DNA from 2 places in the Methylobacterium sp. Leaf100 genome. Region 1 is predicted to be linked to the other one. Evidence: riboswitches for the same ligand, from Rfam matches in the RefSeq annotation. Region 1 holds a riboswitch; the other holds the start of a gene.
What was found. Region 1 has a riboswitch for cobalamin ahead of ASF25_RS07850 (TonB-dependent siderophore receptor). Riboswitches for the same ligand answer to the same signal wherever they lie in the genome.

Region 1 (11,666 bases):
CTCCAACAAATCGCGGACGTCGAAGGCAGGCATCGAAGCCTCCAGATCTCAGGGCATGCGGCGTGCCCCGCGCCACGCCCGGCTCTGAAACCGGACAACAGGGCGCAGGGGGCGTTTCACGAGGGGAAACGCGACCCACAACCCCTGGCATGACCGCCTCACGGAACGTTTAACGCGATCCGCCGGATCGGAGCTCATCGCGTCGGATCTGGGGATACGCCCTCAGAAGTAGCTGACCCAGGGCGCCGTGCTGCGGCGCTTGAACCGGACCGCCCAGCGGCAGGCGGGGTAGAGCGCGAGGCTCAGGGCGGCGGCGATGAGCCAGAGATAGCCCGGACCCGGTGCCTCGATCCGCCCGGCGGAGCCGGCAAGGCCCGCCCAGAGGAGTCCGTCGTGGAGCAGGCGCAGGGCGTAGAGGTGCGTGACGTAGAAGAACAGCGGCACGCCGCCGAAGGTGCAGAGCCAGGCGAGCCGACGCGGCGGAACCGCCTCCAGCCATGCCAGCAGAATCAGGCCGGCGCCGAGGGTCGCCAGGAGAAAATCGGCCGAGGGCGGGTACTTCGTCAGGTTCAGGAACGCCCTGAGCGTCGCGTCCCAGGAGGCGCCGGCTTGCCACGGCACCGGTTCGCCGTAGCCGTTGAGGCCGCGCAGGATCGCGAAGCCCGCGAGCGCCGCCGCCCCGAGGCCGAGGAGCCGGCGTCGGCGCGTCGGCCCCGGCATCGTTCCGACGAACCACGGCCCGAGAGCGTAGCCGGCCGCGATGACGCCGATCCAGGGCAGGACGGGGTAGGAGGTGCGCGCGACACCCCACGGCAGGTCGATGGAGCCGCGCTGGTGCAGGATCGTCCACAGGATGTAGCCGGTCTCACCCGGCACGAGGGCGAAGGACGTCAGCAGGTTGTGCCCGAGCATGATCGCCAGGGCGACGCCGATGAGTGCCGCGCGGGGTAGCCACAGCAGTCCGGCCAGGGCGATCATGCTGATGCCGATGGCCCAGATCACCTGGAGGTAGAGGATCGGCGGCAGGAGGCTGCGCGTCCAGGCGACGTTCACCAGGGTGACTTCGAGGAGCACCAGGATCAGGCCCCGCTTCAGCATGAAGGCCGAGGCTTTCGCACGATCCCCGTGCTTGCCGGTGTTTTGTTTGGCCGCGTAGAGGCTGGCGGACAGGCCGGTGAGCAGAACGAAGACCGGCGCGCAGATGTGCGAGGCGGTCCGGGTCCAGAACAAGCCGGGCTCCGTCGCCGCGAGATCCATGGGGTCGCGGACCTGGGCGTGCAGGAAGAAGAACTCCCGCACGTGATCGACGAGCATGAGCAGCATCACGAGCCCGCGCAGGGCGTCGATGGCGGCGATGCGCCCTGTCGGCCGCGCCGGACCGGAGATCGTCATCGTTCCGCTCCCTCCCCCAGTGTGCGCAGCAGCTTCTGCACGCAACTCGCCGCCCAGACGGTGCTGCCGCGCGGTTTGCGGACCCCGCGCCGGGTCATGGCCCGGGCGATGCCGCTCGGCGTCGTGAATCCCTCTGCCCGGATCTCCAGCAGGACCGGCGCGAGGCCGCGCGCGAATCCCCGTGCCCGGGCGATGGCGGCGCGCCGCCCGGCATCGCCGCAACGGCGTGGTCGCGGGCCGGCACCGGAGGTCTCGGGCATGGGGTCCATGGGGTGTGCGGGCAGGGAACGCCGGGCAGTCCGCTTCACGCCGGCCAGGCTTTCAGCCGGGCCCGGGCGGACAGCGCGAGACCGCCCGCGAGGACGATGAGCCAGGCCAGGGTCATGAGGGCGACCCGGCGCCCGGCTGTCAGATCGATGCTGGGCTGGAAGCGGGGCACGGCGTCGTAGGCGTCGAAATCGAGGCGGGCCTGGCAGCCGGCGCAGACCGGCACCGGGTTCAGGGCCTGCGCGACGATGCGCGGCTCGAAGAAAGCCCGCAGGGTCCGCCGGTAGGCAGCGGCCGAGGCGAGGAAGGCGGCGTGCCGCCCGGCATCGGTGCCGGCGGCCCCCTGGAGGGCGAAGTCGAAGGTGGTGACGGGCGAGGCCAGGGCGAGCCACCGGCTCAGCGCGGCGCTCTCCCGGTCGTGCGCGCGAAAACTCTCGCGACGCGCATCGAGTTGTACGTTGTAATGGGCGTCGCGGGCGAGACGCTTGATCTCGGGCGCCTCGACGAGCTCGGTGCGCCCCGCCGCACCGGGGATCCGGGCCAACCACTGGGCCGTGAGCCGCGGTCCCGCGCCGCCGTTGGCGAAGGCGTCCTGCACCTGCCGGCTCGCATCGATGGCGGCGATGCGCGAGGGCTTGTCCGTGAGACAATCGACCGCGATGGAGGCCGCTGCCGGGACCGCCACCGTGAACAGGGTCCAGGCGAGGACGAGGATCGACAGGGCGGCCACGGCGCCCCGCCACAGGGTCGCCACGAGGGCGCAGGCCGCGACCCACACGAGGATGTAGGCGGCGAGCGCGCCCGCCATCAGCCCCAGGGTGACGCCCGAGCCGGCGAGGGACCGGATCGCGCCGGTCAGCCATAGGGCGAGACCGGTTTGCCCGAGCACCGCCACCACGAGGATCCCGGCCACGGCCCCGAACTTCGCCCCCGCCACGGCACGCGGCCCGATGGGCTGGGCCGCGATGAGCCGGAGCGTGCCGGAATCCCGTTCCACCGAGAGGCGGGTGCCGGCGAGCGCGATGATGGCGAGCGGCACGAGCACGGCGAGTACGAAGGCGAGATCGAAGGCCCCGAGCTTCAGCCGCGCCGCCGACCCGAGTTCGTACGCGACATCGTCGAAGACGGTGCTCGACCCGAAACTCACGCGCATGAACGAGGGCTGCACGTCGGACTGCCCGGTGGCCAGGGCAGCGAGCGGGGTCGGCGGCTTCACGGCGTGGACGGTGAGGAACTGCGTCATGTAGCCGAAGGCGTTGGTCGGATCCTGCCAGTAGTTGATCTTCACCGGCGTCGCCCGTGCGTAGCGGGCGTAGGCCTCGCGGGCGGCGACGATGGCCCGCCCCTCTTCCGCGGCCAGCGTCGCGAGGGCGGCGCGCTCGGCCTCCACCCGTACGGCCCCCGTATGGGCGCCGAGCAGCAGGGCGGCGAACAGGGCCGCCAGCACCGCCCAGGTCAGCCGCTCGCGCAGAACCATGCCGGTCTCGGCGGCGAGGAGGCGAAGGGCGCGCCTCACGGCGTGATCCGTTCTCCATGGCGTCAGCTTCATGGCGTCAGCCGCCGGACCGCCAGGACGGCGGCTCCGCCCAGGACGGCGAGCCACGTCGCCAGGATGGCGAGGGGCACGGCCCAGGCCGCGTCTGCCAGGGGCATCGGGCCATGATCGAAGGGCGGCACCGTCTCCCAGAGGTCGTGGTCGGCGGTGTAGCGGCGCTCTCCGCCCTGCGGATTGTCGATGATCGCCTGGTTCATCCGCCGCGAGATGCCCCGGCGGTAATGCTCGGCGGCCCAGACGAAGCGGACATGCTGGGCAAAGTCCGTTCCCGCGAGGGCGGCGGAGAGCGCCTGGAGGGCGATGCGCGGGGACAGGAGCCCAGCCCAGGCATAGGCCCGCTCCTGGCGCAGCAGGCTGTCGAAGAAGGCGCCGAACGCGGCATCGAACACCGCGAAATTGTGCTGCTCGTTCTCGCTCATCATCAGGCCGCGCAGGTCGACGGGCAGGGCGTCCGGGTCGGTGACGCCGTAGCGGGCGAGGACGGCCTTGGCCCGGTCGTCGTTCGCTTCCGCGGTGCGGTGCCCCCGGAAGGTCTCCTCGATCCGGGCGCGGGTCTCGCCGTAGGAGAGCGCCGGTGTGGTGGCGTCCACCGCGACGGTGGCGAGGCGGGGAGCGGCCACGCAGACGAGCACCCAGGCCAGCAGCGATGCCGCCAGCGCCGAGCGGGCCGTGCGGGCCGTCAGCGACAGGGTCATGGCCAGAACGAGGAACAGGGTCGCATAAACGAGCTGTGCGGCCACCCACGGGACGAGGCGCGGCCACACCTCCCAGCCGGGCGCGTCGAGGCTCACCGCAGCGAGGCCGCCGAGGACGAGCAACGGCAGGCCGACGAGGAGGGCCAGGGCGGCGAGGAGCGCGCCGAAGCGGGCCATGAACAGCCGGCCTGGCGCAGCGCCGTTGCCGAGTGCCAGCCGCAGGGTACCGCGCTCGCGGTCGGCGGCGAAGGCGGAGAAGCCGAGGAGGATCGCGGCCAGGGGCACGATGAGCTGGACGATGTCGGCGACGCTGCCGAGGCCGGCGCGCGCGAGCGGGTTGGCGTCCTGGACCGCCCGGAAGACCGCATCGTTGAACAGGTGGGCCTCGATGCGGACCATGCGGCCGGTATAGGGCTCGATGCCGGGATCCAGGATCGCGAGCGGCGCGGACGGCTTGAACACCCACAGCCCGTAATGATCGGCCGAATGCGGGTTCTTGGCGTCCTGGCCGAGCCAGCGTCCGCGCTCGGCCTGCGCGATCGCTCTCACATCGCCGGCATCGCGCACGGCCTGTCGCCAGGCTCCGGCGAGGGCCACGCCGAGGAGTACCACCAGGACGGCGCCGATCCAGCGCAGGCGGGCGTCGCGCAGGAGCTGACCGAGTTCGGCCCGGACCAGCCTCACGACGCGAGCCGCTCGATGTAGAGGCGCTCCAACGCCGCATGGTCGAGGTGTGCCGGGCTGATCTCCTCGACGATGCGTCCGGTCTGGAGCACGCCGACCCGGTCGGCGACCTCCTTGACCCGGTAGAGGTCGTGGGTCGCCATCAGCACGGTTGTGCCGCGGGCGGCGGCCGCCCGGACCACGGCCGAGAAATCCGCCGACGCGCTCGGATCGAGGCCCGAGGTCGGCTCGTCGAGGAGCAGCAGCCGGGCGCGGCGCGCCAGGGCGATGGCGATGCCGACCTTCTGGCGCATGCCCTTCGAATAGGTCGCGGCCTTGCGCGCGTGCGCCTCGGTCGCGAGACCAGCTTGCGCCAGCAGGCGGTCGGCCGCGTCGCGAGACAGGGCGAGCCCCGCCAGCGTCGTGAAGTAGCGCAGGTTCTCCCGGCCCGAGAGCGTGGGATAGAGCGCCACCTGCTCGGGGATGTAGGCGATGGCCGCCCGCGCCGCGATGGGGGCGGCGCCCGCATCGATTCCACAGACCCGGACCGTCCCGCTCTCCGCTTTCAGGAAACCCAGGATGAGGTTGATGGTCGTGGTCTTGCCGGCCCCGTTGGGGCCGAGCAGGGCGAAGACTTCGCCCGCATGTAACGTCAGGGTCAGGCCGTCGAGGGCCCTGCGACCGCCGAAGGTCATGACGACGTCGCCGATCGCCAGGACCGGTTCGCGCGACTCCAGCATCAGAACCGCACCGAGACGGTGCCGGTGAAGCGTCGCGGTGCGCCGGGATAGACCCGGAACACGTTGAGCGAGCTCTCGTAGATCTCACTGTCGAAGATATTCTCGACGTTGAAGCCGAAGCGGATGTTCTCGTAGCGGTAATACGCCAGCGCGTCGGCGACCACGTAGGCCGGCAGGACGAAACCGGTGCCGCCCGCGTCGCCGGCGCGTTCGCCGACCCCACGCACGCCGCCCCCGATCCCGAGGCCCGCGTAGGGGCCGGACTGGACTTCATAGACGGCGAGCAGGCTGCCGCTGTGCTTGGGGATGTTGATGAGGGGGGCACCCACGGGCAGGACGTTGTCCTTCGTCACTACGGCGTCGGCGTAGACGTAGCCGCCGATGAGGCGCAGCTCCGGCGAGATCTGGCCCGTGGCCGTGAGTTCGAAGCCCTGGCTGCGCACCCCGCCCGCCGCGAGGGAGAAGCCGCTGTTGTTGGGGTCGGGCGTCAGTACGTTCTCACGCTCGATATGGAACGCCGCACCGGTGAGGCCGAGCGCCCCGCCATAGAGGTCGAGCTTGGCGCCGACCTCGTAGCCGATGCCCGTCTCGGGGGCGAACGGCACCCCGCGCGAGGCCGCCGCCGCATCTGGGCCGATGTTCGGCCGGAAGCTCGTGCCGACATTGGTGTAGAGGGCGAGTTCGGGGAGCGGCTGATAGACGAGTCCGGCGCGGGGCGTCGCGGCGGCCCGCGACTGCTCGACGTCGCTGCGCGGAATGCGCTCGCGGAACGACTGCTCGAAGAAATCGAACCGGACGCCGAGCAGCGCCTTCCATTCGGGGCTGAGCGCGATCTGGTCCTGGGCGTAGAGGGCCGTATTGGTCACCCGCTCGAGGTTGTTGCGCGGGATGGTGAGCGGCGGCAGGGGCTGGCCGTAGCGCGGGTTGTAGATGTCGATGGAAAACGGGTTCTGCCGGACGTTCGAGCGCAGATAGACCGTGCGGCTGTCGGTGCTCTCGCGCTCGAAGCCGAGCAGCAGGGTGTGCGCCAGGGGGCCGGTGGCGAAGCGGCCCACCACCTCGGCCTGGCCGATGGCGGTGTCCCAGCGGTAGTCCCGGAAGTTGCGGTCGCGGGCAACGGTGCGATTGTCGGCCGCGATGCTCCGGACCTCGGCGGATTCGCCCTCCAGGGTGCCGGTGTTGAAATGTGCGCCGAGCCGCATCTGCCAATCGGCGTCGAAGCGGTGCTCCAAGCGGACCTGCAGGGTGTTCGAAGTCTGCTCGGTGCTCTGGCCCGGCTCGCCGAGGAAGCGCGAGATCGGCAGGAAGCCGAGCTGCCGGTTGATGGCGATCACGCCCCGGTCGAACACGATGCGGTTGCGCACGAATTCGGTCTCGACGGTGACCTTGGTGTCGGGCGTGATCTGCCAGCTGAGGGACGGCGCCACGAACAGCCGGTCGCCGTCGACGAAATCGCGAAAGCTGTTCTGGCGCCCGCCCGCGAAGTTGAAGCGGTACTGGACCGTCTTGTCCTCGTTGAGGGCGCCGCCGGCATCCACGGTGCCGCGGAACTGCTCGAAGCTGCCCCAGAGGCCGCCCATCTCGACGAAGCGTTCGGCGGTCGGCTGCTTGGTGATGATGTTGACCACGCCGCCCGGATCGCTGCGCCCGAACAGGGCGCCGCCCGCGCCCTTCAGGACCTCGATGCGCTCGACGTTCTGGGTGTCGGGCGGCGGCGGGAACCCTCGGTTGATGGCAAAGCCGTTCTTGAAGATCTCGGACGTGGTCACGCCGCGCACGGCGTAGCTGAAGACCGTCAGGCCGCCGAAGTTGTTCTGCTGGGCGACGCCGGGGGTGTAGTTGAACACCCGGTCGACTCGCGTCGCGGCCAGATCGGTGATGACCTCGCGCGAGGCAACCGTGACGACCTGGGGCACGTCGCGCTGGGGCGTGTCGGTTTTCGTGCTGCTCACGGCGCGGGCCGCGCTGAAGCCCGGCGTCGGTCCGATCAACCCGATGGCGCCTTCCGGCACGTTGAGGCCGATGCCGGCGCCCTCCACCGTGAGCGTCTCCAGGGTGACCGCCGTCTCCTCGGCACGGACCGACGGCGTCAGGGACAGGGCCGCGAGGGCGACGCCGAGGCGCAGGCCGTTTTTCAGGAGCATCGTATCGGGTCTCGAACGGGATGAGCGCCGCTCCAGCCCGTCGCCCGATGACGGGACGCCCCCCGGCACCGGCTCAGGAGCCTGAATGGCGTTTGAAACATTATTACGTTGCGAAGCTTGACCATGCAAGCTGAAACCTTGCACGCCGAAACCAAGCAAGCCGAGTTCGGGCACGGGCTCCGTGTCGCCGGGCCGGTTCTGAGCGGGAACGCTTTCGGGAAAGGGGTGATCGATCGCGGCCATCAACACCATCCAAATGGTTCTGGACGTGTCAGGCCGAGCAGCACGGGCGCGCGCCGACCATGACGGGCCGACGTCGATCATGCGACCCACCGGAGCACCCCGCCCGAGAGACGTTCGTCGCCAAGGCAGGTCTCCTGGCTCACGGATCGACGCCTCTGCCTGGCCTTCCCGGTGCATGGCACCAGTGACCGTTCTCGGCAGCGGCTCACCGCTCACAGTTGCGGGGGCAGCTTCGGCATCGCCCCGATAGGCTCGACCGAATTCCCTCTTAGCTCGCGATCCGAGGACCGCGAGAACCTTGACGGCTGTACGGTTCCATCCGGGTCCGGAGAAGTCAAGGCCGAGCGCCCTCGGCCGCCGATCGGAACGTCACGGCGCGAGACCTGCCGGGCCGAGACACGCAGGATCATGGCGAGCCCCGGCGCCGCGCACACCGAGGACGAAGGCGGCGAGGTCCAGGACGCCAGCCGGCTGTCTTCCTCGAAACCCGCGGATCCGGGGCGGACGATCAATTCAGCTGCCGGAGGAGCCGCCCGAGACCAGGCGCAGACCGGGCGCGGGTCGATTCACGATGGCCTCCCCGACCTTGCGTTCCAACTCGCCGTCCCGGAACGGTTTCTGAACGATACTGTCGGCGCCGACCGCGCCGACCTTCATCAGGGCCGTGGTGTCCGCATAGCCGGTGACGAACAGAATCGGCAGGCTGGGCCAGCGTTTGCGGATCTCGGTGGCGACCTCGGCCCCATTCATGCCCGGCATCGCGAAGTCCAGCACCACGAGATCGACGCAAGGGTCCGCCTCGAGGGACGCCAGTCCCGCGAGGCCCGAGCCCGCCTCGCGCACCGCGTGACCGGCCTCCGCGAGGCGGGTGGTGGTGACCTCGCGCACAGCCGTGTCGTCATCGACGACGAGCAGGACCGATTGTCCGCCCGGCAAGCGGCCAAGCCCGCATGCGGTCATGTGGGGGGCCTCGTGGACGGCGCTCGTTCCGTCCTCGACGCGGGGCAGGTAGACTCGGATCGAGGTCCCCTCCCCGACGATCGTGTCGATGCGGATGCCGCCGCCGGACTGCTTCACGAAGCCGTAGGCCTGGGCGAGCCCGAGCCCCGAACCTTTGCCCACCTCCTTGGTGGTGAAGAACGGCTCGAAGGCGCGCGCCACCACCTCCGGCGGCATGCCCGTTCCCGTGTCGCTGACGGCCACCATCACGTACTCGCCCGGCATCGGCTGCTCGGGGCGCGTCTGGGGGCCGGTGACCGTGACGTTGGCCGTCTCGATGGTCAGACATCCCCCGACCACCATGGCGTCGCGCGCGTTGATGGCGAGGTTGAGGATGACGAGTTCGATCTGGGTCGCATCCACCAAGGCCGGCCATAGGTCGGGCTGCAGGGTCGTCTCGATGCGCACCGCGCCGCCAATGGAGCTCTGGAGCAGGTCGCGCATGGAGGCGACGGTCTGGTTCAGACTGACCGGGGTGGGCTCCAGCCTCTGGCGGCGGGAGAAGGCAAGGAGCTGCGCCGTGAGATTCGCGCCCCGATCCGCCGCTCCCTTCATCATCGCGAGCCGACGCTTCGAGCGCTCGGTCGAGACCTCGCGCCCGAGGAACTCGATGTTGCCCGAGATGACGGTGAGCAGGTTGTTGAAGTCGTGCGCGACACCGCTCGTGAGCTGCCCGACGGCCTCCAGGCGCTGGGCGAGGCGCAGGGCCTCTTCCACCCGCTCGCGCTCGACGATCTGCATCTGCAATTCGGCGTTCGAGGTGGCGAGTTCCCGCGTCCGCTCGGCGATGCGGAGTTCCAGCGTATCGTTGAGCGCCTGAAGCGCGGCCTCCGCCCGACGCTTGTCGGCCTTCGCCTGGGCCTCCGCCAACGCCCGCAGGACGGTGCGTGGAAGACGCTCGAGGCGCTGCTTCGTGATGTAGTCGACGGCGCCGTTCTTCAACGCCTCGACGGCGGTCTCCTCGCCGAGGGTGCCGGACACGAAGACGAACGGCGTGTCCGGGCACTGCTCCCGTGCGACGGCGAGGGCGCTGATGCCGTCGAAGGTCGGCAGGACGAAATCCGCGAGGATCAAGTCATGACGGCCCGGTAGGGCGGCGGCGGCGAAATCGGGGCGGTCCATCACCCGATCGATCACGTAGGGGCGCCCCATGCCGTCGAGGGCGGCCTCCACCAGTTCGGCGTCGAGATCGCTGTCCTCCAGGTGGAGGATGCGGATCGCGTCGTCGGCGTCCATCAGGTGTTCGATGGCCAGCCTCCCTTGTGCGGCGGCGGCTCGTTCAGGACGGCCCAGAACACGCCGAGTTCCTGGATGGCCGAGAAGAATTCGTTGAACCCAACGGGCTTCACCACGAATGCGTTCACCCCGAGGTCGTAGGAGCGCACCACGTCGGTCTCTTCGCGCGAGGAGGTGAGCATCACCACCGGGATGGACCGGGTCTGCGGATCGCCCTTCACCTTGGCCAGGACCTCCAAGCCATCGACCTTGGGCAGCTTCAGGTCGAGCAGGATCACGGCCGGGTCCTGCAACGCCCGGTTCACGTGTGCGCCGCGCCTGTAGACGAAATCGAGGGCCTCCGCCCCGTCCCGGCAAATGACGATTTCGTTGGCGAGCTGACCCGCTTCCAGTGCCGCGAGCGTGAGCTCGATGTCGTTGGGATTGTCTTCGACGAGAAGGATCGGTTTCAGGTTGGCCATCTCTCAGGGTGCCTCGCCCCGCAAGGGCAGCGTGAAGTGGAAGGTCGCGCCCTCGCCGAGCCGGCCCTCGGCCCAGGTCCGGCCGCCATGGCGCTCGACGATGCGGCGCACGTTGGCGAGCCCGATGCCGGTGCCCTCGAACTCCTCGACTCGGTGCAGGCGCTGGAACACGCCGAAGAGCTTGTCGACATAGGTCATGTCGAAGCCGACCCCGTTGTCGCGGACGAAGAAGACGGCCTCGCCGTCTTTTGGGGGAAGCCGTCCGATCTCGATGACCGCCTCGGGTCGGTTCCGGCTGTACTTCAGCGCGTTCGAAAGCAGGTTCTCGATGACGAGGCGCAGCATGAACGGGTCGGCGTAGGCACGGCCCAGGGGCCCGATCTCCCAGCGCACGACGTGTGCGGGCGCCGCATCGCGCAGAACCTTGCGCCGGACCTCCTCAACCAGGGCGTTCATGTCGCCCGATACCCGGTTCAGGGCGTTGCGGCCCATCTGCGAGAAGGCCAACAGGTTGTCCACGAGGGTTCCGGCCGAGAACGCCGCCTCGATGATGGTGTCGACGTAGTGCCGGCCCTTGTCCGACAGGTTGGCGCCCTCGCGCGTCTTCAGGAGGTTCGAGTAGCCGACGATGTGGCGGAACGGGGCCCGCAGGTCGTGGCTGACCGAGTAGGAGAATGCCTCCAGCTCTTTGTTGGAGCGCTGGAGCTCCTCGCTCAGCGCGGCCAGTTCCTCCGCCCGGCGCAGCACGATCCCGAGGACCGAGGCGCGCAGATCCTTGGCCGCCTCGATCTCCGGGACGCTCCAGGGGAGCGCGCGCCCCTTCAGCGTTTCCTTCCAGATCTCGAACGACTTTCGCGGATGCAGGCGGTCGGGGCCGCCCTCCGGATCGGGCGTCGCCGGCTTGACCGGATTGCCGCCCCACTTCACCGTCCGCACCACCTCCGGCCGGAACCAGAGGATGTAGCTCGCGTACTTCTTGGAAACCGAGATCGCGAGCAGGCCGCTGGCCTCGGTGGCGAAAGCCGCGGCCGCCGGCAGAAGCTCCGACAGCGACTCCGTGGCGAAGACCTCCGCCGCATCGCCCTCGACCGAGAGCCAGTCGTACAGGGTCCGGACCTCGGCCTCGGAAGGCGTCGTGCCGATGACGCGGCAATGGTCGCCCGTGACGATGGCGGCTCCCGCCGCGTTCACCAGCGCCAGGACGTCGTCGGGATGCTTCAACAAACCGTCGACGAAGCTGTCCTCCTCGGCCATGAACCCGAGAAGCCGCG
Region 2 (11,666 bases), on a different contig from region 1:
CTCGGCCTCACCCTCATCGCCGGGGGCGCCGTGGCGAACATCTACTACAACCAGCCCCTTCTCGCCCTGCTGGTGAGCGAATTCGGTGACCGGGCGGCAGTCCTGGTGCCGACCGCTTCCCTCGTCGGCTACGGCCTCGGCATTCTGTGCCTCGTGCCCATCGGCGACAGCCTGCCGCGGCGCGGCCTGATCCTGGCGCAGATGCTCGGCCTCGCCGTGGCCCTCCTGGCGGCGGCCATGAGTCCCAACCTCGGAGCGCTCGCAGGAGCGAGCCTCGCCATCGGGTTCCTCGCCTCGGCCGCGCAGCAGGCGGTGCCATTCGCCGCCGAACTCGCCCCCGACGCCACCCGGGGCCGCATGGTCGGCCAGGTGATGACCGGGCTCCTCAGCGGCATCCTCCTGGCGCGGACGGTGAGTGGCTTCGTGGGCGCGCAATACGGCTGGCGCGCGGTGTTCTACGCCGCCAGCGCCGTGGCGCTGATCATCGCCGGGATCGCCGCCGCGACCCTGCCGCGCACGGCCCAGACCAGGCCCCTGCGCTACCGCGCCCTGATGGTGTCGATCCTCCATCTGGTTCGCACCCAGCCGGCCCTGCGCCGCTCCAGCCTGTGCCAGGGATTGCTGTTTGCGAGCTTCAACGCGTTCTGGACGACCCTCGCCCTCCTGGTCGAAGCGCCGCCCTTCGATCTCACGGCGGCCGGCGCCGGGCTGTTCGGCGTCATCGGGGTCGTCGGCGCGTTCATCGCGCCGGTCTCGGGCCGCTACACCGACCGGCGCGGCGCCCGGCCCGTGGTGGTGGCCGGCAGCCTGTTCGTGGTGGCGGCCTTCGTGGTCCTGTGGGCCGGCGGCAACGTCTCCCTCGTGGCCGTGGGGCTCGGCGTTCTCCTCATCGACATCGGCCTCAACGGCGCACTCATCGCCAACCAGACCCGGGTCTACGCCCTCGTCCCGGGCGCGCGCGGACGGGTGAACACGGTTCTTTTCACGGTGATGTTCGTGTTCGGGGCGCTCGGGGCCTTCGCCGGCAGCCAAGCCTTCCTCATGGCCGGCTGGCCCGGCGTCTGCGCCGTGGGCCTCGCCCTCTCGGGCGCCGGCCTCCTCGTCGCGATCCTCGAGCCCGGGACGCCGAAGGTTACCTGAGGACCCGGGAGAGCCGGCACCATTCGGTCCTGTCCGCCGGCAGGCCGAAGCGCAGGCGCGCGGGGGCCGCGGCGAAGCGCCGGACGTAGATCCCGGCGGCGCCGAGTCGCGCGAACAGTTCCGGCCCGTTCGGGAAGTCCGCCGTGCGGAACAGGAGAGTTCCGCCGACCACCCGCCCACCGGCGCGGGCGATCATCCGGTCGAGGCGTCCCGCATCGGCACCGCGCGCGACCGACGCGGCGCAGCGCCATTCGGCATCGGCGAGCGCCGCCCGGCCGATGGCCAGCGCCGGTCCCGACACCGCCCAGGGGCCGAGCGCCTCCGCGAGGCGGCCCGCAAGGGTAGGCTCCGCCAGGGCGAAGCCGAGTCGAATGCCAGCGAGCCCATAGGTCTTGCCGAAGGAGCGCAGGACCACGAGACCCGGCCGGAGATGCGGCCCGAGGGAGTCGACGGTTTCGAGATCCGCGAAGGCTTCGTCCACCACCAGGAGGCCGCCACGTGCCGCCAGCCGATCCGCGTGCGTGCGGAGCGTGGCGCCGTCCCAGGTCCGCCCGTCGGGGTTGTTCGGATTGACCACCACCACGACGTCGGCCTCCGCGTCGAGCGTCGACACGGCCACGACGGAATGGCCGGCCCTCCCCCACGCGGCCGCGTGCTCGGCATAGGTCGGCCCCACCACGGCGACACGGGCGCGGGGCCACAGGCGCGGCAGGGTCTCGATGAGGATCTGCGTGCCGGGGGCGGCCGCGATCCCGCGCGGATCGGCGACACCGTAGGCCCGGGCCGCCGCCGCGTTCAGGGCCGCGAGGTCGGCCGACGACGGCAGGCGGTGGAACACGCTGGCCTCGAGGGGCGGACACGGGTAGGGCACCGGATTGATCCCCGTCGAGAGGTCGATCCACGGTGTCGGCGCATCCGGGAACAGGGTGCGCGCCGCGTCGAGATCGCCGCCATGCGCGATGGGGACTGGCTCGCTGACCGAACCCACATGCCCTGGACCGCCTTCACCCATCCGCCCGATACGCTCGCCATCCTGCTGCTCGCCCTGACCGTCGAGGCGGCCGCCGGCTATCCCGACCGGCTCTACAGGGCGCTCGGCCACCCTGTCACCTGGATCGGCGCCCTCATCGGCCGGCTCGACGGGGGGCTGAACACGGGTCGCCAGAACCGCCGCCGGATCATGGGCGTGTTTGGGCTGGTCCTGCTTCTTGCCGCGGTGGCCGGGACCGCCTTCGGGCTCACGGCCACCGCGGCGCTGTTCGGCAACTGGGGCGGCCTCGTGGCCCTCGGCCTGCTCTGCGCCAGCCTGCCGGCCCAACGTAGCCTGCACGACCACGTCGCCCGCGTGGCGGCGGATCTTCGTGACGACGGCTTGACGGGCGGGCGCGTCGCCGTGTCGATGATCGTCGGACGCAATCCCGAAACCCTCGACGAGGCCGGCATCTGCCGGGCCGCCATCGAGAGTCTCGCCGAGAACTTCTCCGACGGGATCGTGGCGCCGGCATTCTGGATCGGCGTCGGCGGCCTGCCGGGCGGCGCGCTCTACAAGGCGATCAACACCGCCGACAGCATGATCGGCCATCGCACCCCGCGCCACGAAGCGTACGGCTGGGCCGCCGCCCGCCTGGACGACTTCGTCAACCTGCCGGCCTCGCGCCTCGCCGGCGGACTCATCGTCGTGGCGGCGCTGTTTCAGAGCGGCGCCTCGCCGGGCGCGGCATGGCGGGCCCTCCGGCGCGACGCCCGACGCCACTGCTCGCCCAACGCCGGGTGGCCCGAGGCCGCCATGGCCGGAGCCCTCGGCCTACGGCTCGCCGGTCCGCGCGTCTACGGCGCGACCTTAGTCGAGGATGCCTGGATGGGCGATGGCCGCGCCGAGGCGGGCCCGGCCGACGTGGAGCGGGCGCTCGCCCTCTATCGCACGGCGTGCCTCCTGCTGTTCGGCCTCACCGCGGTGACGTTCGCCCTCGTCGCGGTTGCGCTGCTATGAGCACGGCGACGCCGCCCGTCCGTCGGAGATACCGCATGATTCGTCCTTCCCTCTTCGCTGCCGCATGGGGACTGGCGTTCCTGTCGCCGGCCCGGGCCGAGATGCTGCAGCCCGTGGGGCAGCCCTACGCCGTCGCCGAGGGACTGGCGGGCGAGATCACGAAGAAGAAGACCAAGCCGGCCGAGGACATCAGCGGCATCGCCTGCGCGCCGGCCGAAGCCGGTCGGCGCAACTGCGTCGTGGTGGACGACGAGGCGGCGGGCGCCCAGTTCGTCACCCTCCAGGGCACGACGCTGACCCCGGGCGCCGTCGTCGACATCGTCGGCCGCAAGCCGCCCACCACCACCGTCGGCGCGCCCCCGACCACGGGCGACTGCACCCTGGGCCAAGGCGCGTACCGCGAGATGGACGGCGAGGCCGTGGCGTATGCGGCACCCGACTTCTACGTCACCGGCTCGCATGGCTGCAGCCGTCGGGGGCGGGAGTTCAAGCTCTCCACCGCGATCCTCGCGCGCCTGCGCGCCGACGCCACCGGGACCAGGGTGGAGACGACCTACCGCCTCGGCGACGCCCTGCGAAATGCCGATACGGTGGGCGCGTATTTTCTGAAGGATCTGGAACCCCGCGAGGGCGGCAAACCGCTCTCCGGTCTCAACGTCGAGGGCCTCGCGGTCATCGGCGACACTCTCTACGCGGGTCTCCGCGCGCCCGTCATCGACGGACGGGCCTTCCTCGTCTCCGTACCCGTCGCGCCCCTGTTCGCCCCCGGCGACGCGCCGCTCGACGTCAAACCGACGACGATCCCCCTCGCCCTCGGGGCCGATGCCGGCATCCGCGATCTCACCACCCTGCCGGACGGGCGCCTTCTCGTCCTCTCGGGTCCGACCCGCAACGGCTTGTCGGTGCCTTATGGGCTGTTCCTCGCGGATCCGTCGTCCGGCAAGGTCACGGCGCTCGGCACCCTTGCGCCATTGGACGGCGACGATTCCAGGGCGAAGCCCGAAGGCGTCGTGCGCCTCGGCCCAGGCCGGGTGCTGGTGGTGTTCGACAGCATACTGAACGGTGGTCCGCGCGAATATGCGGTGGCGATCCCATAGGCGGCCGGCTCGGCGCATCAGGACGGGTCGAACCGATATTGCTCCGGCCTGACCGACCGCCGGCGTGCTTCGACGCGCAGTACCGCGGCGGAGCACCGACAGTACCGAGAACCATCAGGCCCGCAGCCCGAGACAACCCGCGAGGTCCTAGACCGGGGCCAAGGCGCGCCAGTGCGGATGCGCGGCGTGGCATCCTGCACGATGAAGCCGCGGGAATTGCCGACGGAGTCGATGACGGCGATGCCGGCAGCCGCGCCAGTCCTCCGCAAAGATCGCCCCACGCCTGACCCGCTACGCCGCCAGGACGAGCAGCCGGTCGCAATCCACATGGGCTTCTAGGTGGTCGGCGAGCGCGTCGAGCACGGTCTCGATCCCCGCCTCGTAGGCGTGGCCGCCGGACCGGGCGCCGAGGCGCGCGAGCCACGCGGCGCGCTGCGCGTCGTCGGCGAACAGGCCATGCACGTAGGTGCCGGCGACCCGGCCGTCGGCCGAAATCGCCCCGTCCAGGCGCCCATCGGTGAAACGAACGAGCGGGCGCGCCGCGTCGGGCCCGGTGGTATCACCCAGGTGCATCTCGTAGCCCGAGAACGGTACGCCGTCGGGCAACGAGGTGCCGGTGACGGCCTCGAGGCGCTTGACCGGGGTCATCACCGTCTCGACGTCGAGGAGCCCAAGACCCGGCACCGTCCGGGGGGCGCCCTCGATCCCGTGCGGGTCGGCGAGGCGGCGCCCAAGCATCTGGTAGCCGCCGCAGAGGCCGAGCACCCGGCCGCCGCGCCGGACATGGGCGGCGAGATCGATATCCCAGCCCTCGGACCGAAAGACATCGAGGTCCGCGATGGTGGTCTTCGAGCCCGGCAGGAGCACGAGGTCGGCCACGGGGATCGGCTCCCCCGGACGAACCAGAACCACGGAGACGTTCGGCTCGCCCCGCAGAGGATCGAGATCGTCGAAATTGGCGATGCGCGGCAGGACGGGGACGGCCACCACCGTGCGACCCGCCGCGCCTGCTTCGGAGCCGACCAGTCCCAGAACGTCCTCCGCGGGCAGGCGGACGGCGGACGGAAAATGCGGGATCAGCCCGAGGCTGGGCCAACCCGTGTGGCGGGCGATGAGGTCCATGCCGTCGGCGAACAGGCTCGGATCGCCGCGGAAGCGGTTGACGAGGAAGCCCCGGATCATCGCCGCGTCGGCCGGGTCGATCACCACCTTCGTGCCGACGAGGCTGGCGATGACGCCGCCGCGGTCGATGTCGCCGAGCAGGATCACCGGCGTGTTCGACGCGCGGGCAAAGCCCATATTGGCGATGTCGCCGGCGCGCAGATTCACCTCCGACGCCGAGCCGGCGCCCTCGACCACGACGAGGTCGGCCTCGGCTTTCAGATGGGTGAAACTTTCGAGCACGGCCCCGAGGAGGCGCGGCTTCCAGCCCTGGTAGTCCCGGGCCGCGGCCTGGCCGACCATCCGGCCCTGCACCACGATCTGGCTGCCGGTCTCGCTCTGGGGCTTGAGGAGGACCGGGTTCATGTGGACCGAGGGCGCCACTCCGGCGGCCCTCGCCTGAAGCGCCTGGGCCCGTCCGATCTCGCCGCCATCGGCCGTGACGGCGGCGTTGTTCGACATGTTCTGCGGCTTGAACGGCCGCACCCGCAGCCCGCGCCGGGCGAAGGCGCGGCACAGACCGGCGACGATGAGGGATTTGCCGACATCCGAACCGGTGCCCTGGATCATGATGGCGCGGGTCATGACGGCCGGCACCTCAAAACTCGATCCCCTCCTGCGCCTTCACGCCCGCCGCGAAGTGGTGCTTCACGGAGCCCATCTCGGTGACGAGGTCGGCGGCCTCGACGAGGGCCGGCTTGGCGTTGCGGCCGGTGACGATGACGTGGAGGTCGGGCCGGCGGGCCCGGAACGCCGCCACCACGTCGTCGATGGGCAGGTAGTCGTAGCGCAGCGCGATGTTGAGTTCGTCCAGCACCACGAGGCGGATGCTCGGATCGGCCATGAGATCCAGGGCTTTCGCCCAGGCGTGCTCGGCCGCCGCGATGTCGCGGGCCTTGTCCTGGGTCTCCCAGGTGAAGCCCTCGCCGAGGGTGTGCCAGTCGATCTGGTTCCCGAAGGCCTTGAGCGCGTGCTTCTCGCCCGTGTCCCAGGCGCCCTTGATGAACTGCACCACGCCGACCCGCCAGCCATGGCCCAGCGCCCTCAGCATCAGGCCCAGGGCCGCCGTAGTCTTGCCCTTGCCGGGACCCGTGTTGACGATGAGGAGGCCCTTCTCGATGGTCTTCTCCGCCACCTCGGCATCCTGCACGGCCTTGCGCTTCTCCATCTTCTCCCGATGGCGGTTGGCGGCGTCGCTCATGCGTGGTCTCCAAGTTGGGGTTTCACGATCATCGGCAGTCCCGCCACCATGAACACGACGCGGTCGGCCTGTGCGGCGAGGCGCTGATGAAGCCGCCCTGCCGCGTCGCGGAAGCGGCGGGCGAGGGCATTGTCGGGCACGATGCCGAGGCCGACCTCGCTGCCGACCAGGACCACCGGCCCCGGCGCGTCGGCGCAAGCGGAGAGCAGCGCCCCGGTCGCGGCCTCGACGTCGGCCTCCGCCAGGATCAGGTTGGTGAGCCAGAGGGTGAGGCAATCCACCAGTACCGGTCCGCGCGCGGCCGCGACCGCCTCGGGCAGGTCGATCGGCGCGTCCTGCGTGATCCAGTCGGCCGACCTTCGGGTGCGGTGGAGGGCGATGCGGTCGCGCATCTCGTCGTCCCAGGCCTGGGCCGTTGCGAGATACAGCCAGGGTGGCGGCTGCGCCTCGATCACCCCCTCGGCATGGACGCTCTTGCCCGAGCGCGCGCCGCCGAGGACGAGGGTCACACGGGAGAATATCTCGGTCATGGGGGGGACGGCTGCCGCATGGGGCTTCTTTAGCCCGAAACGCCCTTGTGTGGTCAAAGGCGATGCAAACGGCACAGCGGCGCGTTGTCAGGGATCGCGCGACCGCGTAGAAGCATCGGGATCGGACGGTGCCCCGGCGACGGGGTGAAAAGGGAACGCGGTGAGGGGCAAGCGCCTTGAAACCGCGGCTGCCCCCGCAACTGTGAGCGGCGACGGGCCTGCCATCGGCCACCGGAGCGATCCGGGAAGGCGGCAGGTTCCGGATGACCCGCGAGCCAGGAGACCTGCCGTCCGGCACCGGGGACCTTCGTCCTCACCTTCGACCACGGCCGCCGGCGGGGCGGCCAGGAGATCAACCGATGTCGACCAACACCCTCGTTCTGACCGGCACCCGCACCAACGAGCGCCTCGGGGCCGTTCTCGTCGCCGCGTTCCTCGGCCTCGGCCTCGTGTTCATGGCGGGCTTCGCCCCGGCGATGGCGCTCCACAACGCGGCGCACGATTTCCGCCACACCCAGAATTTTCCCTGCCACTGAGCGCCTGGCGCCTGAAGGCAGACACCCCATGATCATCCGGCTCGTGTCGGCGGCCCTGGTCGCCGGCTTCCTCGCGGCTATCGTCGCGACGGGCCTGCAGCTCGCCCTGACCTCTCCGCTCATCATCGCGGCCGAGCGTTACGAGACGCAGGCTCAAGCCCCCGTATCGCCCCCCGCGCCGGGATTCGCATCCCTCGTGGTGCGGGTGCATGGCGGACACGATCACGGCGTGAAGGACCCGGGCGTGTCCGGCGGCGAGACCGCGCCCGCCTGGCAGCCCGGACCCGGACTGCCGCGCATGGCGTTCACGGCGCTCGCCACCCTGGTGGGCGGCGTCGGGTATGCCCTGCTGCTCGGCGCAGTGCTGCTGGCCTGCGGGCGCGAACCGACGCCCGAGACCGGCCTGCGCTTCGCCGTGGCGGGCTTCCTCGCCGTCGCCCTGGCGCCGGCCCTCGGCCTGCCGCCGGAACTACCGGGCATGGACGCCGCGCCCCTCGCCGATCGTCAGTTCTGGTGGGTGATGACCGCCGTCGCCACCGCCATGGGGCTCTACCTCATCGCCATCCGCCGCGCGCCGATCTCCATCGCGGGCGGCCTCGTCCTGATCGTGGCACCACACCTCGCCGGAGCACCCGAGACGAGCCACGCGGCTTCCGCCCTGCCGGCGGGCTACGCGGCCCAGTTCGCCGCACGCTCGCTCGGGATCGCCTTCGTGTTCTGGGCGGTCATCGGGCTCGCCTACGGCTGGGCCTGGACCCTGTTCGGTCGCAAGGCGACGGCGCATGCCTGACGTGGTCACCCTCTACGTCTGCACCGCCTGCCGTGCGGCCGGCGACCCGGCGGAACCCCGCGCCGGTGCGCGCCTCCTCGACGCGCTCCGGGAGGCCGTCGGTGAGCACGGCCAGACCGGCCTGCGGATCGAAGGCGTCGAGTGCCTCTCCGTCTGCAAGCGGCCATGCACCGTGGCGGTGGCCTCGGAAGGGCGCTGGACCTACGTCTACGGCGACCTCGACGCCACCGAATCCGCCCGGATCATCCTCGAAGGGGTCGGCCTCTACGGCGAAACGCCCGACGGCGTCGTGCCGTGGAAGGCGCGGCCCCAGGAATTCCGCAAGGGCGTCGTCGCCCGCATCCCGCCGCTCGCGGCGCACCCTAGTACGGACGCCGCCGAATGACCCTGGTCGAGAAGATTCCCTGCACCATCGTCACCGGCTTCCTCGGGGCCGGCAAGACGACCCTCGTGCGCCACCTCGTCGAGAACGCGAACGGCCGGCGGCTCGCGATCATCGTCAACGAGTTCGGCGATATCGGCTTCGACGGCTCGTTTCTCGCCGCCTGCGGCATCGAAGGCTGCCAAGACGAGGACATCGTGGAGCTCGCCAACGGCTGCATCTGCTGCACCGTGGCCGACGACTTCGTGCCGGCCCTGAACAAGCTCCTCGACCGAGCCGACCCACCCGAGCACATCCTTATCGAGACCTCCGGCCTCGCCCTGCCCAAGCCCCTGGTCCAGGCGTTCCAGTGGCCTGCGATCCGCTCGCGGGTCACCGTGGACGGCGTCATCGCGGTCATCGACGGTCCGGCCGTGGCGGCGGGCTTCTTCGCCGACGATCCGGCGGCCTCCGCCGCCCAGCGTGCCGAGGACACGAACGTCGATCACGACAATCCCCTGGAGGAGGTGTTCGAGGACCAGATCCTCTGCGCCGACCTCGTGGTGATGAACAAGGCCGACCTCCTCGACGCGGCCGGCCGCGCCAAGGTCCGCGCCGAGGTTCAGGCCCATCTGCCGCGCGCGGTGAAGATGGTGGAGGCCGAGCACGGCCGCCTCGACCCGCGCGTCATCCTCGGCCTCGGCGCCGCGGCCGAGGACGACCTCGACGCCAGACCCTCGCACCACGGCGAGGGCGAGGACCACGATCACGACGATTTCGACTCCGTGGCCCTGCCCGTCCCGGCCGCGGCCACGGCCGAGGACCTGGCGATCCGCGTCGGTCGCGCGGCAGAGACCGCCGGCGTGCTGCGCATCAAGGGGTTCGCCGAAGTCACGGGCAAGCCCATGCGCCTCGTCGTACAGGGTGTCGGCACCCGCATCGCCCATCACTACGACCGGCCCTGGAAGAGCACGGAAGCCCGCGACGGCCGCCTAGTCGTCATCGGCCTCAAGGGATTCGATCAGGCGGCGGTCGCCGCCGCCCTGGCCGGATGAGCGCCATGGCGGGACGGAACGGCCGCGCGGCGGCGGCCCTGGGCCTTGCCGTACTCCTCGGACTGGGGGGCTGCTCCGACACGCGCCCGCCGGCGCCCGACACCGCCAATCCCCTCGCGCTGGCCCAGCCCACCCGCAACACCGCAGCCAAGCTCGCCTATACGCACGACCTCACCATCGGCCTGCCGCCCGATCGGGTGGCGGCGCATTTCGCGGCGGCGCGTGACCGCTGCCAGGCCGATGCGGGCCTCGGCTGCATCCTCGTCACGTCGTCCATCGACGACGGTCCGCGTCCGCAGGGGCGACCGCAGGCGCAGATCCAGGTCCGGTTGCCGCACGATTCCGTCGCCCCCTACGTGGCGTTCCTCACGGCCCCCCTGCCGGGCGAGGCGGCGGGCGACGTGGTCCTGCGGCGTCAGGCGACACGGGCCGACGACCTGACCACACCCATCGCGGACGGAGGACGCCGGCTCGCCCAGCTCGCCGCCTATCGCGCGCGCCTCGACGAACTGTCCGCGAAGGCGGACACGCGCGTGGAGGACCTCATCCGCATCGCCCAGGAACTCTCGAAGGTCCAATCCGAGATCGAGGAGGGGGAGGCGAAGCAGCGCGGCCTGCAACGGCGCGTCGATACCGAAATCGTCTCGGTTTCGCTTCGCTCGGACAGCGCGCGAGCGGGTGCCTTCGCCCCCGTCGAGGAAGCCTGGAGCCAGGCCGGCCAGACCTTCGGCGCCAGTGCGGGCGCCGCCCTGCGCTTCGCCGTCGCCAGCCTGCCCTGGCTTCCCGTGGCGGCGATCGGACTGTTCCTCGTCCGCGCCCTCTGGCGGCTGCGCCGGCGCAAACGCGCCCGGATCGGCCGGCCCCTCACGGAGGCGCGGCTGTGAGGTCGCGCATCCCGCCATGCATCTGATCCGCGTCGATACGGTTTCCCTCGACGAGGGCGAAGCCGCCATCGATCTCGGTCAGGCGCCGGGCGACATCGTGTTCCTGTCGTTCACGGATTCCGACCTGTTCGGCGTCGCGGGCGCGTTCGCAGCGGCATTTCCGCAAGCCGGCGAGGGTCCGGCCCCGACCCTGCGTCTGGCGAAACTCGCGAAGCTCCGTCACCCCATGTCGGTGGACCTCTACGTCGACGGGGTTATCGCGCGGTCGAAATGCGTCGTGATCCGATGCCTCGGCGGGCTCGATTACTGGCGTTACGGCATCGAGCGTGCCGCTGCCGCCGCACGGGCGAACGGCGTTCGCCTCATCGTCCTGCCGGGCGACGACCGGCCCGACGATCGCCTGGATGCCTTCTCGACGGCGCCCGATCTCGCACCCGTCCTCGACGCCTATTTCCGGGCGGGCGGCGCCGACAACCTGCGCCGGATGCTCGGGCGGATCGCGGCCGAGATCGGCTTTCCCGGCACCGTGGAGGAGCCGCAGGCCCTGCCGCGCGGCTTCGTCTGCTGCCCCGGCTGCGGCCCCATCGACCGCGATCGGGCTCTGGCCGCCGGCCGGCCCTTGCAGGCGGGCACGGTGCCCCTGGCGCTCCTCGTCGTCTACCGCTCGGCGATCCTGTCGGGGGATGCCGCGCCCCTGGCGGCCTTGGGCGATGCACTCCGGGCCCGCGGCCTGCAGGTGCTGGTGGTCGCCGTCTCGAGCCTCAAGGACCCTGCGGCCCTGGCGGCGTTGCGCGACACCATCGCGGCGCGAAAGCCCGACCTCGTCGTGGCCGCGACCGCCTTCTCGGCCCGCGAGGATGCGGGCTTCGTCCTGGACGGCGCCGATTGCCCGGTGATCCAGGCCTACACCCTCGGCGCGGC

Region 2: it holds a riboswitch for cobalamin, as region 1 does, so the genes downstream of both, ASF25_RS10230 (CbtB-domain containing protein) here and ASF25_RS07850 (TonB-dependent siderophore receptor) in region 1, are expected to answer to the same signal.

What each region holds. Positions count from the first base shown of each region.
Region 1 is NZ_LMMW01000011.1:587-12,252, forward strand. It holds partial or broken gene ASF25_RS07820 (undecaprenyl-phosphate glucose phosphotransferase) at 1-33, opposite strand, end outside; gene ASF25_RS07825 (heparan-alpha-glucosaminide N-acetyltransferase domain-containing protein) at 223-1,392, opposite strand; gene ASF25_RS07830 (hypothetical protein) at 1,389-1,700, opposite strand; gene ASF25_RS07835 (ABC transporter permease subunit) at 1,697-3,175, opposite strand; gene ASF25_RS07840 (DUF3526 domain-containing protein) at 3,205-4,593, opposite strand; gene ASF25_RS07845 (ABC transporter ATP-binding protein) at 4,590-5,312, opposite strand; gene ASF25_RS07850 (TonB-dependent siderophore receptor) at 5,312-7,456, opposite strand; cobalamin riboswitch at 7,806-8,015, opposite strand; gene ASF25_RS07855 (response regulator) at 8,213-9,934, opposite strand; gene ASF25_RS07860 (response regulator) at 9,934-10,395, opposite strand; gene ASF25_RS07865 (ATP-binding protein) at 10,399-11,666, opposite strand, start outside.
Region 2 is NZ_LMMW01000012.1:472,145-483,810, forward strand. It holds gene ASF25_RS10195 (MFS transporter) at 1-1,140, shown strand, start outside; gene cobD (threonine-phosphate decarboxylase CobD) at 1,133-2,128, opposite strand; gene cbiB (adenosylcobinamide-phosphate synthase CbiB) at 2,129-3,130, shown strand; gene ASF25_RS10210 (DUF3616 domain-containing protein) at 3,166-4,227, shown strand; gene ASF25_RS10215 (cobyric acid synthase) at 4,519-5,973, opposite strand; gene cobO (cob(I)yrinic acid a,c-diamide adenosyltransferase) at 5,987-6,589, opposite strand; gene cobU (bifunctional adenosylcobinamide kinase/adenosylcobinamide-phosphate guanylyltransferase) at 6,586-7,119, opposite strand; cobalamin riboswitch at 7,229-7,426, shown strand; gene ASF25_RS10230 (CbtB-domain containing protein) at 7,479-7,655, shown strand; gene ASF25_RS10235 (CbtA family protein) at 7,684-8,445, shown strand; gene ASF25_RS10240 (DUF1636 domain-containing protein) at 8,438-8,830, shown strand; gene cobW (cobalamin biosynthesis protein CobW) at 8,827-9,861, shown strand; gene ASF25_RS10250 (DUF4349 domain-containing protein) at 9,867-10,745, shown strand; gene cobN (cobaltochelatase subunit CobN) at 10,762-11,666, shown strand, end outside.